2 regions of the Arthrobacter sp. StoSoilB19 genome follow, and region 2 is predicted to be linked to the other one. Evidence: riboswitches for the same ligand, from Rfam matches in the RefSeq annotation. Region 2 holds a riboswitch; the other holds the start of a gene.

Region 1 (7,339 bases), 1.7 Mb from region 2:
TGACCAGACGCTGCGGGACGAAAGCGCGGAGGCCCGGTACCGCTCCGGCGATGAGCAGGTTCCGCCGGACACACCCACGCTGGGTGAAGCAGCAGCCGACGTCGATTTCGGCGGGAATCCCACCGGCCTGGAAGCAGACGCAAGCGACGACGAGGAAAACTTTGGCGGCTCGCCCCTTAGTGAGTTTGAGCCGGACGACCTGGAACGCTAGCAATCCCGGGGCCGGGTGCGCCCGGGCCCGGTCCGCAGGGAAGGAGACCCATGCACTCCAAGGAGTTGTTGCTCGAGGCGTTTGACCGCCTCCCCGGCCTGGTGGGGCAGGTACTGGACGGGCTGGATGAGGAGCAGCTGCAGCTGCGTCCTGCAGGCCAAGGCAATTCCATCGCCTGGCTGGTCTGGCACATGGGACGGGTGGAAGATGCGCAGGTTGCGTCCGCCTCGGGATTGGAGCAGGTCTGGAAGGCCGAAGGATTCGTAACCCGCTTCGGGCTCCCGCTGGCGGACAGTGATACGGGCTACGGCCACTCAAGCCAGCAGGTGGACGCAGTCCGCGCGCCCCGGGAACTCCTGCGGGAGTATTACCTGGCCGTTCACCGGCAGACTGCCAGGGTCCTGGAAGGTATCGGGGATTCCGACCTGGACAGTGTGGTCGACAGGCGCTGGGATCCGCCCGTCACCCTGGGCGTGCGGCTGGTCAGCATCCTGGGGGACTGCCTTCAGCACGGCGGCCAGGCCGCCTACGCCAAAGGGTTGCTTGCAGCGTCAGATTCCAACGGTGCGTGAACTCGTAGTGCTGGGCACTGCGTCCCAGGTTCCCACGCGGACCCGCAACCACAACGGCTACTTCCTGCGCTGGGACGGCGAAGGGCTGCTTTTCGATCCCGGCGAGGGTACCCAGCGCCAGATGATCCATGCGGGAGTGGCGGCGGGCGCCATCACCAGGATCTGCCTTACGCACGTGCACGGGGACCATTGCTTCGGCCTTCCCGGGGTGCTCTCCGGGATGGTTTTGGACGGCGTGGCGCACCCGGTCCACCTGCATTATCCGGCGTCCGGTGACCAGGTGGTCAGGGCCCTGGTGGGTCTCAGCCCGCCCGGGCTTGACGTGAGGCTCCATCCACATGGCGGCGCCGGTGCCGTGGCGGACAGGCTTGAGGTCCGGCCCCTCAATCACCGCATCGAGACATACGGCTACCTGCTCACCGAGCCAGATGGCCGCACGTTCCTGCCGGAGAGGCTGCGGGCGGCGGGCATCGAAGGGCCCGACGTGGGCCTGCTGCAGCGCGAAGGGGTCCTCGGAGCGGCCAGGCTGGAAGAGGTCAGTATTCCCAGGCCGGGCCAGCGCTTCGCTTTCATCATGGATACCGCACCGTGCCACGGTGCCGAAGAACTGGCAGCAGGCACGGACCTGCTGGTGGCCGAGTCCACGTTCAGTGACGACGACGTCGGCCTGGCCCGGCAATACCTGCACCTGACCGCCGGGCAGGCAGGGGAACTTGCGGCGTCCGGGAAGTCCCGGATGCTGGTGCTCACCCACTTCTCCGCACGCTATGGCGACGGCGTCCCGCACCTCGCGGAGCAGGCACGGGCGCAGGCTCCGGGAACCACGGTCATTGCCGCTGAGGACCTGCAGCACATTGCCGTTCCCCGCCGCCGGCAACCGGCACGGGAAGCAGCGGGCGGAACTACGGCGATAGGGTTAAGCCATGACGGCAGCAGCTGAATCCACGGTCACTTTTGACGGCCGTTTCGCCCGGGAACTGTCGGAACTCGCCGTTCCCTGGCAGGCCGAGGAAGCCCCCAGCCCCGAGCTCCTGGTCCTGAACGACAGGCTCGCACGCGACCTGGGCCTGGACCCAGGGTACCTTCGCAGTCCCGAAGGGGTGCGGCTCCTGGTGGGCAACCACGTTCCGGCGGGCGCCACCCCGGTGGCGCAGGCCTACGCGGGCCACCAGTTCGGCGGCTACTCTCCGCTGCTTGGCGACGGACGCGCCCTGCTGCTTGGTGAGGTCACGGACAAAGGCGGCCGCCTCCTGGACCTCCATCTCAAAGGCTCGGGGCGCACGCCGTTTGCCCGCGCCGGGGACGGACGTGCCGTCGTCGGGCCCATGCTCCGTGAGTACGTGGTAAGTGAAGCCATGCATGCCCTGCACATTCCCACCACCCGCTCGCTCGCGGTCGTGGCAACTGGCCGGCAGGTCAGGCGTGACGGCATGCTGCCCGGTGCGGTCCTGGCGCGGGTTGCCGGCAGCCACCTGCGCGTCGGCAGCTTCCAGTACGCGCGGGCCACGGAAAACTTCGAGCTGCTGAAGCGGCTGGCGGATTTCGCCATCGGCAGGCACTACCCGCACGCTGCCGGCGCCCCAAACCCCTACCTGGAGTTGTTCGCCTCGGTGGTCTCCGCCCAGGCGGACCTGGTGGCCCGGTGGATGCTGGTGGGGTTCGTGCACGGGGTCATGAATACGGACAATATGACCATCTCAGGGGAAACCATCGACTACGGCCCGTGCGCGTTCATGGATGTGTTCAATCCCGCCGCTGTCTACAGTTCCATCGACGTCAGCGGACGCTACGCCTACGCCAACCAGCCGGTGCTGGCCGAATGGAACCTTGCACGGCTGGCGGAGGCAATGCTGCCGCTGATCGACGGGGACCAGGAAAAGGCGGTTGCCCCCGCGGTGGAGGTACTTGGCGGATTCCGCGGACAGTACAGCCAGGCGTGGTCCGGCGGCATGAAGGCCAAGCTGGGCCTGTCGGGGGATGCGGACAGCGACGCCGCCTCCGCCCTGGTGGACGGTGCCATTGCCATCCTGAAGGACGGGCCGGTGGACTACACCTTGTTCTTCCGGAACCTGGGCAAGGCCGCGCGGGGGGACCTCCGTCCCGTGCGCGGCATGGTCCTGGACCTTGAAGCGTTCGACGCCTGGGCGGAGCGGTGGCAGGCCCTGGGGCCCGACGCGGAACTGATGGACAGCGTGAACCCTGCCTATATTCCGCGGAACCACCTCGTGGAAGAGGCGCTGTCCGCCGCCACTGACGGAAACCTGGCTCCCCTGCAGCAGTTGCTCGAGGCCGTCGGCAGCCCCTTCGCCGAGCGGCCGGGCCTGGAACGCTACGCCGAAGGTGCCCCTGAGGATTTCGGCACGTACATGACCTTCTGCGGGACGTGACTGTTCAGCGGTACGGTGCGGAAATGACAGGAGGGCGGCAGCCGGGAATACCCGGCTGCCGCCCTCCTGTCTAAGAACAGCTTTGCTGTTTAGTACCAGCCTGCTGCTGCCAAAGCGTTGCGAAGGCTAGGCTACGCGGACTGCGGAGTAGCCGCCGAGCCAGCTGATGGAGTGGACCTCGGTGCTGTAGCCGTTGACGCCGCCGCTCACAACCTGGCCGTTGCCGGCGTACACGCCCACGTGGCCGGAGGTGATGATCAGGTCGCCGGGGGCGGGAGCGCCGACAACGGTTCCGTACTGGAAGAACTGCGTGGGGGCCAGGTCGCCGACGGACTTGCCGACGGAGCGCAGGGCCTTCTCAACCATTGCGGTGCAGTCCTGGTTCACGCCGACCTGGCTGTAAGCGGATGCCAGGATGGCAGCGCCGGTCCCGGTGCCGGTGGACGCCGCCGGGGCGGCTGAGGCGTAGGACATGTTCATGCCGGTGTTTGCCGGTGCGGTTGCGGCTGCCGTCTGGACGGGAGCTGCTGCCGGCGCCGGGGCTGCGGTGTGGCCAGCGCCGGGGATCTGGATCTGGTCACCGGGGTAGATGATGGAGGACAGTCCCAGTCCGTTGGCGGCCAGGACGTCGTTGAGGCTGACGCCATGGGCGGCCGCGATGGCCCCGATGGTGTCGCCGGACACCACCGTGTGGACGGTTCCTGCTGCTGCGACGGGTGCTGCTGCCGGGGCAGGTGCGGAGTATGCCTGGACGCTGGTGTTCTCAGTGGTGTCCGGGCCGGTGACACCTGCATGGGCCGGGGCTCCGACGCCAAAGGCAATACCGGACGCTGCAGCAACGGCAAGCGCCGGACGGCCCAGCGAACGGGCCTGGGACTTGGCGGTTACGGCGAGGCCCTCGAGCACAATGGAGCGGGCCGGAGTCGCGCGGTGACGGGCAGTGGTGGAAATTTTTGACACAGTTGATCGCCTCTCCCATGCCTGCGGGGTGAGCTGTCGGGTTCGGGCTGGAGATACCCGGCCGGTAGCTGGCTCCGCGGGCGGAGGCGCTAACGACTTAACCCCAAGGCCACATGTGGCCGTAGAAACTTGGTTCCCCCGTCCCTGCCAAACGGAAAGCGGTTGAATCCCATGATCAGCGGCAGGGCTCGGCATGCTGACGGGAATGTCCCGTCTGAGAGGGACACCAAACGACCATAACCCGCGCTGCCCCCGATTGTCACATTTGGATAACATACGAGGCTCCCCTCTCAATTGCGCAAACGTCTTGATGTACTTCGCATTTCGGGCGGTGACCTCGACCGATGCAGGCAGGGTCTTTATCGCTGCAAACGGTAACAATGTGGCCACGGACGCGCCCTCGGGGGCCGCGCCGGACGGTAAGCTTCGGGACTATGCCCCTGTTCGTGACCAGCCGAGGGATCCCGCTCCTCGGTGGCGTGCTGGCCATCGCCCTGGCCGCCGCCACCGTGCTGCCGGCCGCAGCGGAGGAGCCGCCGCCCGGCGGATATCCCTCCTGGTCGGATGTGCAGCAGGCGCAGTCGTCCGAAGCGGCAAAAGCTGCAGAAATTGCCACCATCGACGGGCTCTTGACCGGCCTGCAGGCGCAGTCGGAGGCAGCCGGGGACGCAGCCGTACGGTCGGCCGCCGAATACGCTGCCGCGGATGCAGAGCTCCAGTCCGCCACATCACGCCTGGAAACCCTGTCCGCACGGGCCGCCCGCGCAAACGACGAAGTGGCCCGGTACCGGAAGGACCTCGGCGCCCTGGCCGTGCAGTCGTACAAGACAGGCGGGACCAACGCCGGGTTCTTCGTGGCGCTGGACGCCCTGGGGACCAACAGCGTCCAGGGCCTCAACCTCGTCAAGCTCGTGGGGGACAAGACGGCCGCGTTGGTGGTCAAGGCGGCGGCGGCCGGAAAGGTATCCGCTGCCCTGGTGGAACAGGAAAAGGTTGCCAGGAGCGAACGGGAGCGCCTGTCCGGGGAGGCAAAGGCAAAAGCCGGGGCAGCCAGTTCCGCCAGGGACGCACTGGCACGGCAGGTGGCCGAGGAGCAGCGGCACGGCGGCGAGCTAACGGCCCAGCTTGCCACCCTGAAAGGGACGACGGCGGCGCTTGAGGGGGAGTACCGCCAAGGCCAGGCTGCGCTGGCTGCCTACGAGGCGGCCCAGGCGGCCAAGCGCGCCGCAGCGGAGGAGCAGGCCCGCCGCCAGGCCGAAGCGGCCGCCAGGGCCGCCGCGGCGGCCGCCCAGCAGCCCAGGCCGCCCGCACCAGCCGCCCCAGCCGCCGTGGGCGGCAATCCTGTCCCGGTGAATCCAGCCCCTGCCAATCCTGTCCCGGCCAACCCTCCGCCGGCCAACCCTCCGCCGGCCAACCCTGTCCCTTCCGTTCCGGAGGCGCCGCCAGCCGAGCCGGCCCTGCCCAGCCCGCCCGCCGTCGTCGTGCCTTCCATTCCCGGTGGAGCGGTCAACGATCCGGCAGGGGCGAAAAGCTACGCGTCCGGACGCCTTGCCGCTTTCGGCTGGGGCCAGGACCAGTTCCTGTGCCTGGCCCAGTTGTGGACCAAGGAATCCAACTGGCTGACCACCGCCACCAACGCGTGGTCCGGGGCCTACGGAATTGCCCAGGCACTGCCGCCCGGCAAGTATGCCAGCGCCGGGAGCGACTGGCTGACCAGCTACCGGACGCAGATCGAATGGGGCCTGGGCTACATCCGTGACCGCTACGGGTCGCCGTGCGGGGCATGGAACCATTCCGTATCCCTGAACTGGTACTGACTGACGCGCTAGGCTTTCCCCATGCCAGATTTCGAACGGTTCCGTGCACTGCTCGAAGAGGAGCGGACGCGGCGGATGGCGCTGCTGCCGGCGCTGCGGGCGGACATCGACGCTGCGAATTCGGCCCGCCAGGACTCCAACGTCGACGACGAACACGATCCGGAGGGCGCCACGATCGCCTTCGAGCTGTCACAGGCATCGGCGCTGCTGAAACAAAGCTCGGCGGGGCTGGACCAGATTGAAGCTGCCCTGGCCCGGCTGGCCGCGGGGACCTATGGCATCTGTGCGGTGTGCGGGGAACCCATCGCCGAGGGCAGGCTGGAAGCCCGGCCCTGGACCCCGTTCTGCATCCACCACGCCTCCGCGGGGCGCGCGCGGTGACCGGCACAGCGGACGTGGTGTCCGCTGCGGCGGAATTTGTTGACCGTACCCTCCAGAATGAGGGCGCCTGGTACCGCGCGGACGACGTCGCACACCGCCCGGGCGGTGTGCTGGCCTCGTATGGTTCCTCCGTGGGCGCCGTCCGTGGAACCGTGCGCGACGCCCTGCGCAAATTCACGGACCTGGACCACGACGCAACCGTGATGCTGGCCTCTGCCCTCTGGGGACAGCCGGGGCCCGGCTCCCGCCCGGTTTTCGAGCGCCGCCTTGCCGCCGTGGTGCTGCTGCAGTCACGGGTGCGGCTCCTGCAGCATTCGGACCTGACCCGGCTGGAAGGCTTCCTCCGCTCCGCCCACGCAGCGGATCTGACCGCGCCCCTGCTCTCCGATGTCCTGATGCCGCTGCTGGCAGGGCTGGGGGAGCGTGAACGGCAGCGGGCCCGCGGTGTGGTGGAACGGTGGAGCGGGGACCCGGACCCCCATCTTCAGGCGGCGGCCGCTGCCCTCATGAAGGAACTGACTTTCTAAAAGCGGACGAATGAAGGAGATCCACATGAATGAGCCGTTTGATCTTGGGCGATTTGTTGCCGCCCAAAACACCGGCGGAACCTATGACCAGGCGTTGGGGGAGCTGCAGGTCGGCCGGAAGTCCGGGCACTGGATGTGGTTCATCTTCCCGCAGATTGCCGGGCTGGGGCAGAGCGCCATGTCACGTAAATACGCCATCTCTTCACTGGCTGAAGCCCGGGCCTACCTGGACCACGAAGTCCTGGGCCCGCGGCTTCTCGAGTGTGCCACGGTCCTGGCCAACCATGCCGACCAGCCGGCCGAGGACATCTTCGGTGGCATCGACGCCAGGAAACTCCGATCCTCCATGACACTGTTCCTCCGGGCAGCACCCGGAGAAACAGTGTTCAAGACTGTCCTGGCCCAGTTCTTCAACGGCGAGCCGGACCCTGCCACCGACGAGCTCCTGGCGGCGCAGGACGCAGCCGGCTGACCACACGGACCG
Region 2 (7,339 bases):
TCACCCCCGTTGCCACGCTGATGTTCCGCTTCAACAACCCGGACGCCCTGCTGGTGCTGCTCATGACGGCAGCCGCCTACGCGGTCCTCCGTGCAGTCCAGGAGGACCGGTTGCGCTGGCTCCTGCTTGCCGGAGTGTTCCTGGGCTTCGGCTTCCTGGCCAAGCAGCTGCAGGTCCTGCTGGTGGTTCCGGGATTCGCAATCGCCTACGCGCTGGCAGGCCCGCACAGTCTCCCGCGGCGCCTGCTCCGGCTGGCCGCGGCGGGAGCGGCCATGGTGGCCTCCGCCGGGTGGTGGCTCCTGGCGGTGGAGCTGACGCCGGCCGGCCTGCGTCCCTACATCGGCGGATCGCAAAACAACTCCATCCTGGAGCTCACGCTGGGTTACAACGGGCTGGGCCGGCTGACGGGCGACGAGACCGGCAGTGTGGGCGGCGGCAACGGCTGGGGAGATCCCGGGCTGCTCCGGATGTTCAACAGCGAGTTCGGCGGCCAGATCGCGTGGCTGCTGCCGTCCGCCCTGATCCTTGCGGCGGGCCTGCTGTGGTTGGGCCGGCGGGCCCCGCGGACCGATGCGGTGCGCGCCGCCGTCATCATCTGGGGCTCGTGGGTGCTGGTGACGGGCCTGGTCTTCAGCTTCATGGCCGGCATCATCCACCCTTACTACGCCGTGGCGCTGGCGCCGGGGATCGCCGGGCTTGCGGGGCTGGGCACGGTCCTCCTGTGGCAGCACCGGCAGCAGCCACCCGCCGCACTCCTGCTGGCCGCAGCGGTGGCCGCGGCCGCCCTGATGGCCTTCCAGCTGCTGGGCACCACGTCCGCCTACGGCGCGTGGCTGCGTTGGCTGGTCCTTTCCGGAGGCTTGGCGGCCGCAGCGGGCGTGGCGTTCGGCAGGTTCCTGCGCTGGCGTGCCGTGCAGCGGACGACGGCGGCGCTCGCCATTGCGGCGTCGCTCACCGGGCCGCTGGCGTACTCCCTTTCCACGGCGTCGACAACGCACAGCGGGGCGATCGTCAGTGCCGGGCCCTCGTCGGGCTTCGCCCCTCGCGGGACGGGCCCTGGCCGGAGCGGGACAGGCAGCACCAGGCAGCCAACAACCCAGGGAAACACGGCCCGCCAGCAGGGCGCGCCCGGGGGAACACTTCCCGGCGGAACCGCTGCTGCCGGTGGTCGCGGAGGCGGGGCCGTGGGAGGCCTCTTGGGCGCCCCCACGCCGTCCGCGGAACTCGTGGCAGCACTCAGGAATGGCGCCTCGGGCTACACCTGGGCAGCGGCAGTGGTGGGGTCGAACAACGCTGCCGGTTACCAGTTGGCAACGGAACTGCCGGTCATGGCGGTGGGTGGGTTCAACGGCACAGATCCCGCCCCTACCTTGGCGGAGTTCCAGGATCTGGTGTCCCAGGGAAAGATCCACTACTTCATCACAGGCGGAACCATCCGGGCCAGTACCGGTTCGGACGCTGCCGCCCAGATCGCCCAGTGGGTGGCGAACAACTTCACGGCGCAGAGCATTGGCGGCACCACCGTCTACCTGTTGGCTGGGTAACGGGAACTGTAACGGTCGGCGCGCTGCGCTCATGAAATGGGGCGGCCATACCCCAATGGGACCGAGGTTACGAACGGGGAATCCGGCAAATCAACGCGCTGAGGATCGTGACTTCCGTTACCTAAATGTGACTTTCGCGTGCACTTCCTGTAGCGTCGATTGGGTGCGGCCCCCGTTCGGGCCGCATATCCCGGGTCGACGCCAAGCTCTGCCGCTTCCCCGGATTCCGATTGAGCTACGGCAGAGGCGGGGGACCCACCGTCCCGGGCATTGAATGCCCTTGGGGTTAAGCCAGTACGTGATCTTTCCGTACGGCCGGATGCCCTCATCCGAACCCGACAGCTAACTCCGCAGGTGTGAGAGGCGATCAATCATGTCCAAAAACACGGCAGAAGCACGCCTGCTGCAGGCCAAGGCTAAACACAGGGCCGCGCAGCAGGCCAAGAAGACCACCCTGGGCCAGCGCGCCGCCGTCCTTGCAGCATCGTGCGCGGTGCTGGTGGGGGTAGGCGCGGCAGGACAGGCCACCAGCAGCATGACTCCGGTGTCATCCACCGCGTCCAACCCTTCCACGTCGGCGTCCGACGCTCAAATGAGCATCGAGAAGAGCGAGATCCGCTCCAACCCGGCAGCAAGCCCCGCGCCCGCTGCCATCAGCGTGGCACCGCAGGCAGCGGAACCGGCCCCCGCAGCGGCACCGGCAGCACCCGCAGCGCCTGCCCCGGCCCCGGCGCCTGAGCCCGCCCCCGCACCTGAGCCGGCTCGCGCCGTCGCGGTTAACGATCCTGCAGGCGCCCAAGCGTACGCCGCCAGCCAGCTGGGGGCGTTTGGCTGGGGACCGGACCAGATGCAGTGCCTGCAGACGCTGTGGACCAAGGAGTCCGACTGGACCACCACGGCCACCAATTCCAGCAGCGGGGCATACGGCATCGTCCAGTCCCTGCCCGCTGAGAAGATGGCAAGCGCCGGCGCGGACTACCTCACCAACTACCGCACGCAGATCAATTGGGGCCTGGACTACATCAAGAAGAGCTACCAGTCGCCCTGTGGTGCCCTGAACTTCCACCTGGCCCACAACTGGTACTAGGCACTACTCCCCCCCGGCGGCAGCGATGCCGGGGGAACTGCACCAAAGCGGCGGCCCGCATCATCATGATGCGGCCCGCCGCTTTGGTTAACCAGCGCCCGGTCCGGCGTCCTGTCCGGTGTTCCCGCCAGCGCCCGGCCCGGCGTTCCGCCACGGGATGTACTGGACAGCCCACTTGTTTCCGTCCGGATCGGCGAAGTACACAAAGTGGCCCCAGTCCTGGACGTCCACATCGCTGACATCCACGCCGTTGCTCTTGAGCTGGTCATGCGCCGCATTGATGTCGTCGACCACCATCTGCAGGTTGGAGCCCGTGCCGGGCGGGGCGTCGACGAGTCCTTCGCCGATGCAGATGGAGCAGGCCGAGCCCGGCGGCGTCAACTGCACAAAGCGGATGGAGTCCGACGGCCGCTCGTCGTAGTCGGCGTTAAAGCCCACTTTGTTGACGTAGAAGTCCTTGGCACGGTCAACGTCGGATACGGGGACAAAGACAAGCTCGAGTTTCCAGTCCATCCGCACAGGCTAGCGGCGGGACACCCGTTGGGAAAGAGCCCGTTCAAACAGGGTTGAAGTGCTACCCGGCGATGCCGTAGAGGCGGTCGCCGGCGTCGCCCAGCCCGGGGACAATGTAGGACTTCTCGTTGAGCTTCTCGTCGATGGAGGCCAGGACGATGTGCACGTTGGCCCCTGACAGTTCCTCCTCCAGCCGCGCCAGGCCCTCGGGGGCGGCCAGCAGGCAGATGCAGGTGACGTCGGAAGCGCCGCGCTTGAACAGGAACTTGATGGCTTCGCGCAGGGTTCCGCCCGTGGCCAGCATGGGGTCCAGGACGAAAACCTGGCGGCCGGTGAGGTCCTCCGGCAGGCGCTCCGCGTAGGTGATGATGTCCAGTGTCTCCTCGTCCCGGGCCATGCCCAGGAAACCCACTTCAGCGGTGGGAACCAGCTTGGTCATGCCTTCCAGCATTCCCAGGCCGGCGCGCAGGATGGGAACCACCAGCGGGGTGGGCTTGGTGAAGGCGGTGCCGACGGTGGTGCTGACGGGCGTCTCGATGGTGACGGGCTCGGTGCGGACCTCCCGAGTGGCTTCGTAGGCCAGCAGGGTCACCAGCTCTTCCGTCAGCTGGCGGAAGACCGGCGACGGCGTGTTCTTGTCCCTCAGGACAGTGAGCTTGTGGGCGACCAGGGGGTGGTCAACAACGAGAGTGCGCATCCCCCAAAACTATCACTCGGCGCTGCCCTTCCCGCGTCCGGAGTGTTCGCCGTCGTGCAGTTCCTCGGCCACCACGTCCCGGACGATGGGACGGTCGAACGACGGCGCTGCCCCTGCGTGCTCGCGCCTTCGGACCAGGTGGAACAGCCGGTGGGCCAGGATAACGATTGCCACCCAGGCCAGGCCCAGGATCCAGCCGGCCATAACGTCCGTGAGCCAGTGGTGGCCCAGGAAGACCCGGCTCAGGCCCATGGCGATGATGAAGATCGAGCCGGCGGTGATGGCGGTAACCCGGACCCGCATGGTGTGGAACTGAAGGCAGATGAGGTAGATCACCAGACTGATCACCACGGTGGTGTTCAGGGTGTGTCCGCTGGGGAAGGATGGCGAATCCTCGTAAGGGGGGACGGCGTCCGCATGGTCGGGCCGGGTACGGCCCACCAGCTTCTTGCCGAACGTGGTGGCGGTGACGGACGCTGCCGCTGCACCGCCGATCAGGACCAGCGGACGCCAGTTCCGGCTCAGGAAGGTCAACCACGCGGTGAGGATGCTGGCCAGGATGGGCATCCCGATGCCGCCGCCGATGTTGGTGAAACCGGTGACAAAGGAGTCAAGGCCGGGGCTGCGGAGGCCTTCGGCAAAGGCAAGGGCAGGCTTGTCCAGGTTGGCTAGGCCAGCGGAGTCCACCACATCGTCGTAGACCTCTGCCCCAAGCAGCGCCAGGGACACGATGACCACACCGCCCACAAGGATGGTGAGGATCAACGCCGCATAGGGTTTGAACCAAATACCCAATCGGTCCCGAAGAGTGTCCATGGTGCCTCCCGGCATCGGCAAGTAACCTGACTAACCCCGAAACTATCATTGAGCCATGCCCTTGCCCGAAAAGAAACACGAGGCCTGGATGGGCCTTGCCCTGGCGGAGGCCCGCCGTGCGCTCGACACGGAGGACGTGCCCATCGGCGCCGTAGTGATAGGGCCCGACGGCGACCTTCTGGGTTCGGGACGCAACCAGCGGGAGGAGCTGGGCGACCCCACAGCCCACGCCGAGGTGGTGGCCATCAGGGAGGCGGCCGGACGGCTGCGGGAACGGGCACGGCTCGGCGGCGGCCAGGGCGACGGGTGGCGCTTGTCCGACTGCACACTGGTGGTCACCCTGGAACCCTGCGCCATGTGTGCGGGCGCGATCGTCCTGGCGAGGATTCCCCGGGTTGTGTTCGGGGCCTGGGATGAGAAGGCCGGCGCTGCGGGATCGGTATTCGATATCCTCCGCGAGCGCCGGCTGAACCACTGGGTTGAGGTGTATCCCGGGGTCCGCGGGGAAGAGTGCGCTTTACTGCTGCGCGAATTTTTCGCCGCCCACCGGAGCAGCCTCTAGCCCTGCCGCTCCCCGTGTCCGCCGGGTCCCTCCAGGAGGGCCAGCACGTCCTGCGCTGTTTCGCTCCATCCCGGCAGCCTGGTCCGCGCATCAAGCGCAGCTGAACGCCATTTTTCCCGGGTCTTTCCATCCACCAGCCAACCCCGCAGGGCATTGGCCAGGCGGCCGGGACTCTCCTGTCCGCCGTCTGGAAGGGTAAGCACTGCCCCCGGAAGGCGGGGTTCGCCGTCGGCCGTTCCCAGCCCGCCCATGCCAAGCGCCTCCACCGCCCCGGTCCCGGCACGGACCAGAACAGGAATGCCGTGGGCCAGGGATTCGGTGACGGCCATGCCGAAAGCCTCCAGCCGCGACACCAGCAGGGTCAGGTCCGTCCGCGCCCATTCGGCCTCCAGGGCTTCGCCAATGAGCTCGCCGGTGAGCTGAACCCGCCGCTGGAGCCCGTGGGCAGTAATGGCAGCCCGGACCTCCCGTGCGTAGTCCGGGTCCGCCTGCTCGGAGCCCACGAACGACGCAGTCCATTCAAGGTCCTGGATCCGGGCCAGGGCATGCACGGACAGCAGCTGGTCCTTGTTGGGCAGCAGCGCGGCGATGACCGCCACGTGCGGCGGCCTGGATCCCTGGGCCAGGGGTGCGGGGTTGACGCCGGGAAGGACAACGGTGACCCGGGAAAGCCCCCTTTCCAGGAGGAGGGATGCAGACGACGTGCTGGTGCAGATCACGCCGGTTGCCGCACGGAGGGCTCTCGCTTCGCGTTCCAGGGCTGCAGCCCCGGAGCTTTCCTCAACGGGCATATGCACCAGGACCCATGTTTCCCCGCCCGCCTTCGCGGCGTATTCGAGTTCATCCGGGGCACCTACCGCCACCAGGCCGTCCACGATGGCCACTGCGTCCCCGTGGTGTGCCTCCGGTTCCCATGCTCCGAGGAGGGTGCCCAGCCGGCGTCGTTCCTTGGCGCCGGCGTCCGGCCAGTTGCCCTCCACGGCAACCACCTCCACCTCCGCGCCCCGTTCCTGCAGGCCCGCAACCAGGCGCGCGTTGTAGACGTTGCCGCCTGAGCTGTGGCGGATATTGCCGGGAACCAGCAGCCGGATGGGACGCATTGCTACGCGGTGAGGTCCAGGGAAAAGGTGGCCCAGGCGTCAGGATTCTCGCGCAGGGTGACCTCCAGTCCTGCGAGTTCACGGCCGTCGTCGTTGTCCTTGATCTCTGCGGCCACCTTCCGGGCGATGTACTCGGCGAGGGCTTCCGTGGTGCTGAGCTTGCCCTCGAAGTCCGGGTGCTCGTCCAGGTTGCGGTAGTTCAGGCCGGCGAGCACCTCCTCGATGATGGTCCCGGCGGCGCCGATGTCCAGGACGATCGCGTCGGCATTCAGGGCGCGACGGCGGAAGGCCACCTCGGCGACGAAGGTTGCACCGTGCAGGCCCTGGGCGGGGCCGAAAGCCTCACGGGGAAGGCTGTGGGCAATCATGAAGTGGCGGCGGATGGTCAGGCTGAACATTGTTACCTCAAGTCTTTGGGGGTGTGGGTGGCTGGGCTGGGCGCGGGACTGCCGGCAGGGTATTCGACGACGTGGCACAGGGCTTCCAGGCTGCCGTCCGCCAGGCTCTGGACCACGCCAGGCAGGTCCTCGAACCGGGACGATCCCGTCAGGAACGCGTCGAAGACGGGGTCCTTGAGCAGCGATACGGCCAGGTCCAGGCGGTCCGCGTTGGTGCGCCTGTGGCGCCGGGAACGCGCCACCATGCCCACCTGGCTCGCCCTGATGGACAGCCGTCTGGCGTGGAAGTCCTCCCCCAGCGGCACAGTGACCTCACGGTTGGCATACCAGGACATTTCGATGATTTCGCCTTCATCGCCGGCGAGCTGCAGGCTGCGCTCCAGGCCTTCCTGCGAGGCCGAGCAGTGGAACACGATGTCGCAGTCCGCCAGGGCGTCATCGGGGTGTGCGAAGTCCACGCCCAGGGTGTCCGCGAGCTTTTTCCTGCCCGGATCGAGGTCCACCAACTGCAGGCGCTGCAACGGGAAGGTGCGCAGCAGCGTAGCCACCATGCCGCCCACCAGGCCGGCTCCGACAACGGCAATCCGGTCGCCCAGCCGAGGCCCGGCTTCCCACAGGGCGT

What was found. A riboswitch is a leader RNA that binds a small molecule or an ion and turns the genes downstream of it on or off. The one in region 2 is predicted to bind cyclic di-AMP.
Region 1: another riboswitch for cyclic di-AMP. It lies ahead of LDO86_RS10880 (LysM domain-containing protein); the one in region 2 lies ahead of LDO86_RS03350 (hypothetical protein).

What each region holds. Positions count from the first base shown of each region.
Region 1 is NZ_AP024650.1:2,377,017-2,384,355, reverse strand. It holds gene LDO86_RS10900 (hypothetical protein) at 1-211, shown strand, start outside; gene LDO86_RS10895 (DUF664 domain-containing protein) at 262-783, shown strand; gene LDO86_RS10890 (ribonuclease Z) at 776-1,723, shown strand; gene LDO86_RS10885 (protein adenylyltransferase SelO) at 1,707-3,170, shown strand; gene LDO86_RS10880 (LysM domain-containing protein) at 3,297-4,130, opposite strand; cyclic di-AMP (ydaO/yuaA leader) riboswitch at 4,134-4,304, opposite strand; gene LDO86_RS10875 (lytic transglycosylase domain-containing protein) at 4,565-5,947, shown strand; gene LDO86_RS10870 (TraR/DksA C4-type zinc finger protein) at 5,969-6,328, shown strand; gene LDO86_RS10865 (DNA alkylation repair protein) at 6,325-6,855, shown strand; gene LDO86_RS10860 (DUF1810 domain-containing protein) at 6,881-7,327, shown strand.
Region 2 is NZ_AP024650.1:688,800-696,138, reverse strand. It holds gene LDO86_RS03355 (glycosyltransferase family 39 protein) at 1-1,544, shown strand, start outside; cyclic di-AMP (ydaO/yuaA leader) riboswitch at 1,752-1,912, shown strand; gene LDO86_RS03350 (hypothetical protein) at 1,918-2,631, shown strand; gene LDO86_RS03345 (VOC family protein) at 2,719-3,144, opposite strand; gene upp (uracil phosphoribosyltransferase) at 3,206-3,841, opposite strand; gene LDO86_RS03335 (phosphatase PAP2 family protein) at 3,854-4,657, opposite strand; gene LDO86_RS03330 (nucleoside deaminase) at 4,713-5,219, shown strand; gene LDO86_RS03325 (glycosyltransferase family 4 protein) at 5,216-6,319, opposite strand; gene LDO86_RS03320 (6-carboxytetrahydropterin synthase) at 6,322-6,717, opposite strand; gene LDO86_RS03315 (zinc-binding alcohol dehydrogenase) at 6,720-7,339, opposite strand, start outside.